DNA from 2 places in the Vibrio misgurnus genome. Region 2 is predicted to be linked to the other one. Evidence: predicted binding sites of a transcription regulator. Region 2 holds the regulator's gene; the other holds the start of a gene.
What was found. Region 2 encodes MetJ, which represses methionine synthesis genes. Its sites were predicted from a motif close to TTAGACNTNTANANGTCTAA; they were not measured.
Positions count from the first base shown of each region.

Region 1: the regulator MetJ is predicted to act here: its motif matches at 2,008-2,027, upstream of metA (homoserine O-acetyltransferase MetA).

Region 1 covers NZ_CP113241.1:1,326,887-1,330,282, forward strand. The annotation lists gene OOK74_RS06265 (ABC transporter permease) at 1-702, shown strand, start outside; gene OOK74_RS06270 (ABC transporter permease) at 699-1,847, shown strand; gene metA (homoserine O-acetyltransferase MetA) at 2,050-2,991, shown strand; gene pilW (type IV pilus biogenesis/stability protein PilW) at 3,175-3,396, shown strand, end outside.
Region 2 covers NZ_CP113241.1:2,282,656-2,286,051, forward strand. The annotation lists gene OOK74_RS10495 (malic enzyme-like NAD(P)-binding protein) at 158-1,435, shown strand; gene metJ (met regulon transcriptional regulator MetJ) at 1,545-1,862, opposite strand; gene OOK74_RS10505 (O-succinylhomoserine (thiol)-lyase) at 2,122-3,288, shown strand; gene OOK74_RS10510 (bifunctional aspartate kinase/homoserine dehydrogenase II) at 3,301-3,396, shown strand, end outside.

The sequences.
Region 1 (3,396 bases), 960 kb from region 2:
CTCACCAGTCACAGCCAAACCACTCTCGCCGCAATGGGGCGCGCAGTGCCAATACGCACCCAAATCACGCCCCTATTTAACCAAAACAATCACTATGCACAATTCTTAGTCAGTGCGATTGTGCCCGCATTGTGGCAAATCTCAATCGTGGTCAGCACCATTTTGATTCTGGCGGCCAACTATCGCCATTACGGTTTGCAAAAATGGCTGGCAGATGCGCCGTTACGTCAGTTAAGTCGCACCCTATTACCCTACTTGCCCATTTTCCTGTTGCAGGGGGTGGGATTTTTGATCTGGTTTTATGATGTGCTCGACTGGCCAATGTTTGGCCATTTTGGCGTGTTATTGATTGCTCAAGCGATCACCGTTATGGCTTGTGTGATCATGGCAGCATTTTTTTACTTCCTAACTTTAGATCCCGCTCGCGCGATGAGCTTTGCCGGTGCATTCACCGCCCCCAGTTTCGCGTTTATGGGGATTACTTTTCCGGCTAGTGACATGAGTCCGTTTGCTCACCTGTGGCGCAATTTGTTGCCCATCAGTCATTACATTGAAGTACAGGTCAATCAAGTCAGTTATGGACTTGATGCGCTCACTTCGCTACAGCCGTTGAGCAATATGTGGGGATACCTTTTTCCTCTCGGGATAACCCTACTGCTGATCCGTAAACATTTAGCCCGTGAAACTGGAGCCGCATTATGACGCTATTTGAGCTGCTAAGAGCGGAGCTGAAAGCGCTATTAACCAACCCTGTGGTAGTGATCACCGTGTTTGGTGGTGTGGTGTTTTATTCATTCCTCTATCCGCTGCCTTACGCACAACAAGTCCCACGCGAGCAGAGTATCTCGGTGGTCAATCTTGATAAGAGTCAAACCAGTTACCAGTTTGAACGTATGGTTGATGCCACGCCACAGGTCAAGATTGTTCGCCGCGATCACACCATCACGCAAGCTAAACAAGCTTTTTTAGCCAAACAAGTGGCTGGCATACTGGTCATCCCTGAGCACTTTTACCGCGATCTATTACTCGGCAAAAGCCCAACTCTTGCCTATGCGGGAGATGCTTCCTACTTTTTGGTGTATGGCACGATTGTCGAAGGCTTAGCGCAGGCAGGTGGCACCTTAGCCGCGCACACCAAAGTCAGCCGTTTGCTGGTTGAAGGTGAACCCATGGCGTTTGTCAGCCAACATTTTTCACCCACCAGCACTAACCTAAAACCAACCTTTAACCCGCGGTTAGGTTATGTTGATTACGTGGTACCTGCCGTTTTTGTCTTGATCCTACAACAAACCTTGGTGATGGCCGCCGGTTTGATGGTCGGGAGTCAAAAACAAGGTCACGGTTACTGGAGCCGAGTCTCGACGGCAAAATTACTGTTGGTGCGTAGCTTAGTATTGGTCGCCATCTACTATTTACTGAGCCTGTACTACTTCGGAGCCAGTTTTGAACAACATGGCATCCATCGCTTCGCTGCGATCCCTGATCTCTTGAGTTTATTGTTGCCCTTTTTGCTCACCAGCAGTTTTGTCGGGATCGCATTAGGCGCGCTCACACCAAGACGTGAACTCGTCACCTTGGTGGTATTAATCAGCTCAATGCCGCTGATCTTTACCGCTGGTTTTATCTGGCCAGTAGAAATGATCCCCTCACCACTATTGTGGTTAGCTAACGGCTTTCCCAGCACTCCAGCGATCCAAGGCTTTCTCGGCTTAAACCAAATGGCGGCGAATTGGTCAACCATTGCACCGCAATGGACTCTATTATGGCTGCAAGCGGCATTATGGGGCGCTATCGCTTATTACCTACTGCAGCGCGATCGTCAGCCTAACACTCCTGTTGCACATTAATACAAGTTGCTAACGACAATACGGGAGCCTAACGACGGTCGGCTTATCCAACCGTCGTTACGGTAGTGTCTCACCGCTTTAAAACTTTCCATTCCGTTTCACTGATTTGGCTCACTGGATTAATTTCCTATCGACAATCATTTTTGACTGAGTTATAAGTCTAGATGTTTAGACGTCTAAAGCCACGCTTAGGGAGAAAGCCGTGCCGATTAAAATCCCCGACCAATTACCAGCCAGTGATGTATTACGTGCCGAAAACATTTTCGTGATGTCGGAATCACGGGCTGCGACACAAGAGATCCGTCCACTCAAAGTCTTACTGTTAAACTTGATGCCGAAAAAAATTGAGACGGAAACTCAGTTTTTACGCCTGTTGTCTAACTCGCCATTACAGATTGATATCGAGCTGCTGCGCATTGATGATCGGCCGAGTAAAAATACCCCAGAGCAACATCTCAATACTTTTTATCGCCAATTTGAACTGGTCAAAACACGCAATTTCGATGGATTGATCATTACGGGGGCGCCACTCGGTTTAGTGCAATTTGAAGATGTTGCTTATTGGGATCATCTGCAGCACATCATGAGTTGGGCAAAAAACCATGTCACCTCGACACTGTATATCTGCTGGGCAGCACAAGCAGGATTAAAGCTGCTGTATAACTTGCCAAAACGCACTCGTGAAGAGAAATTATCTGGCGTCTACTACCACACCACTCATCAACCCTTTCATTCACTACTACGTGGGTTTGATGATTGCTTTTTAGCACCCCACTCACGCTATGCCGACTTTGCCGCTGATTATTTGGCACAACATACTGACCTTGATATTCTTGCCTCCTCTGACGTGGCGGGCGTCTATCTGGCCGCTACCAAAGATAAGCGTAATGTGTTTGTGACTGGGCATCCGGAATATGATGCTTTGACGCTACACCATGAGTATGTGCGCGATTTAGGCGCGGGGCTCAGCCCAGCACTGCCAATCAACTACTACCCCAATGACAATCCAGATAATAAACCTTGTGCCAGTTGGCGTAGCCACGGCCATTTATTGTTTGCCAATTGGCTCAACTATTGCGTTTATCAGCAAACGCCATACGATCTCGAGCAATTTAGCGAAGCCAACTTCACCAAGGGTGAATAATCATGCTGGCCGCGCCATGCGGCCTTTTGCAGCGCGAAGCGCGTCTTCGGCTGCAAACAAATATGCCCCCGTACTTACCAGCTAGGCATCGCCTTTATTTGCCAACTGACTCGCAGACTTCATCCACATTGCTCGGCCTTGCAAGCGAATTGCCTATTATTGTGGCGTCCAAAGGAGGGGTGTATGAACAAAAGGTTACTATTTGGCGTGCTATTTGCGCTCAATGGCTGTGTGACAGTCACCGAAACCGCGCAGCCTACTCTACAAAGCGATCCTAGCGAAATGGCCGAAGCGCGCATCGCGCTCGGTCTAGGTTATTTAGACAATGGTAACATGCTCAAAGCGCGGGAAAACTTAGAAAAAGCACTACAACATGCGCCAAGCTACTACCGCGCGCAACTTTCG
Region 2 (3,396 bases):
TTCTCCGTGATTCACATTTTGCTCAGTCTTATCAGCAAGATCGTGACTTTTTTTGTACGCTGTGCTTGGTATCCAACCGAGGCAGGTTACAATCTCGTAAGTTATAATCTCTGCCTTACCTATTGTGATCTTTTCCATAAAATAAGAGAACAGCCCTATGTCCGATGACCATCACCTCACTGCAACGCCTGAACAACTGTTTCGCCAACGCGCGCTCAATTACCACGCTTACCCTACAGCAGGTAAAATTGGCATTGCGCTCACCAAACCGGCTGACTCCGCCGACGATCTCGCGCTGGCTTACAGCCCTGGAGTGGCCGAGCCGGTACGTGAAATTGCGCAAAATGTTGAAAATATCTACAAATATACGGCCAAAGGCAACACGGTGGCCGTGATCTCAAACGGTACAGCAATTTTAGGCTTAGGCAATTTAGGGCCGATGGCCTCTAAACCGGTGATGGAAGGCAAAGCGCTGCTATTTAAACGCTTTGCTGGGTTAGATTCGATTGATATCCAAGTCAAACACCGCACTATCGACGAATTTGTCGACACGGTGGCCAACATTGCCGACACTTTCGGTGGCATCAACTTAGAAGATATCAAAGCACCAGATTGCTTTGATATTGAACGCCGCCTCATTGAGCGCTGTGATGTGCCCGTCTTTCACGATGATCAGCACGGTACTGCGATTGTCACCGCCGCCGGTATGCTCAACGCGTTAGAGCTGCAAGGTAAGCAATTGAAAGAGTGTATCATTGTTTGCTTGGGTGCCGGAGCGGCAGCCGTGGCTTGTATGGAGCTACTGATCAAGTGCGGGGCAATGCGTGAAAAAATCTACATGCTGGATCGCAAAGGGGTGATCCACACTCGACGGGACGATCTCAATCAATATAAAGCGCTGTTTGCCAATAATACCGACAAACGAACTCTGGAAGATGTGATTGCTGGTGCTGATCTCTTCTTAGGCGTATCGGGCCCGAACCTGCTACCAGCTGAAGCGCTAAAACTGATGGCCGACAAACCAGTGGTGTTTGCCTGTTCAAACCCCGATCCGGAAATCAAACCCGAGATCGCGCATCAAGTGCGCAATGATATGATCATGGGTACCGGACGCAGTGACTATCCCAATCAAGTCAACAACGTACTCTGCTTCCCGTTTATTTTCCGTGGCGCATTAGATGTGCGCGCCAGTGAAATTAACGTACAGATGAAATTGGCCGCCGTCGATGCGATTCGTCAACTGGCCAAAGAGCCAGTGCCGGCTGAAGTGCTGGTCGCCGCTGGAGTGGATAAGCTCAGTTTTGGTATTGATTACATTATTCCAAAACCGATGGATCCTCGTTTACTGCCACGCGTAGCACGGGCAGTGGCGAAAGCGGCGGTGGATTCTGGGGTGGCGCGGATTGCGATGCCTAAAGATTATATGTTGGATTAAATCAGCCATCGCTGACTTATCCTGCCACGCAGCAAAGGTAAAGCCCCTCAAGCGAGGGGCTTTTTGATCACGACTATCGTGCGCTTACGCGTATTCAGTGGCCGATCGATCACTCATCATAAGATTCGAACGCGATGCCCATTTCGGTCATCAAGCGCTTCGCTTCACTCGGAATATCATCCGGACGATCTTTACGTAGATCTTCATCGGTCGGCAGCGGCTGGCCAGTGTAGGCGTGCAAGAAAGCTTCACATAACAGTTCACTGTTGGTTGCATGACGTAAGTTATTCACTTGACGGCGTGTTCTCTCATCAGTAAGCACTTTAAGAACTTTGAGCGGAATGGATACCGTGATTTTTTTTACCAACTCGCTTTTTTTCCCATGCTCTGCATAGGGGCTGATGTATTCGCCATCCCAGTCTGCCATTGCGCACCTTCGTTGTTTTGGTTCGAATCGAAATTTCAAAGGCCTCAATTTTAGCGGCATTTACTGCCATAAGCAAAGACATATAGACATCTAGATGTATTGACGTCTCAAATTAAGAGCAGTAAAGTAGCGCATAATAAATCGCCGGTCATCAAACCGAAACTCAGCGGGGTGGTACTTTCACCATTCCGCTGCCGCTTTCTGCGTCGAGGCGGTATGATGAGGCTCTCTAGGACAGAATAGTCAGCAAGGAAATGCTATGACCACACGCAAACCAGCCACGATTGCGGTGCGTACCGGAATCGAATCGGATACTCAATATCATGCGGTTGTACCGCCGATCTATCTTTCCACCAATTACGGTTTCCCCGCCTTTGGCGAAGTACCGCAATACGATTACACCCGTTCTGGCAACCCGAACCGTAGTTTACTGGAACAAACCTTATCCGAGCTCGAAGGTGGCTCGGGTGCGGTTGTCACCAACTGTGGTACTTCAGCCATCAATTTATGGGTAAGCGCTTTCCTCGGCCCACAAGATCTGATCATCGCTCCTCACGACTGCTATGGCGGCACTTATCGCTTACTGAATACCCGTGCCAAAAAAGGCGATTTCCAAGTGCAATTTGTCGATCAAGCCGACCAAGCCGCATTCACCCAAGCGTTAGCTCGTCAGCCTAAATTACTGTTGATTGAAACGCCTTCCAACCCTCTGCTGCGGGTGGTGGATATTGCCCATCTGTGCCAACAGGCCGCAGCGCAAGGCACTTTGGTGGCGGTAGATAACACCTTTTTGACCCCCATATTGCAAAAACCACTCGCCTTAGGCGCTGATTTTGTCCTGCACTCCACCACCAAATACATCAATGGTCACTCGGATGTGATTGGCGGAGTGTTGATCTGCAAAAATCCGCAGCACGCCACCGAGTTGGCTTGGTGGGGTAATTGCTTAGGTGCGACAGGCACTCCCTTTGATAGTTACATGACCCTGCGTGGTCTGCGTACTCTAGGCGCGCGGATGCGCCAACATGAAGAGAATGCCCAGCACATTTTAGCCTATCTACACAGCCAACCCTTGGTGGGCAAACTTTACCACCCTAGCCTAACGAGCCACGCTGGCCATTCAATAGCCAAACAGCAGCAGTCTGGATTTGGCGCCATGCTCAGTTTTGAGTTTGCCGGCAGCTTGGCACAATTAAAGTGCTTTGTTGGTCAATTGACACTGTTTTCACTCGCGGAATCACTGGGCGGGGTCGAAAGTTTGATCTGTCACCCAGCCTCAATGACTCACCGGGCAATGGGCGAGGTAGCCCTAGCGGAAGCGGGCATTTCTCAGCAACTGCTGCGCCTCTCAATCGGTCTAGAAGAGAGCAGCGATTTGATCGCCGATCTTGATCAAGCCTTTCAGCAAGCTAATTCCATCACTTAAGGAGACCCGCGTATGACTCACGCCCGTCAGTTGCATAAATTTGGAGGCAGTAGCCTTGCCGACCCAGAGTGTTATCTGCGCGTCGCCAGCATTCTGAAAAGTTACTCA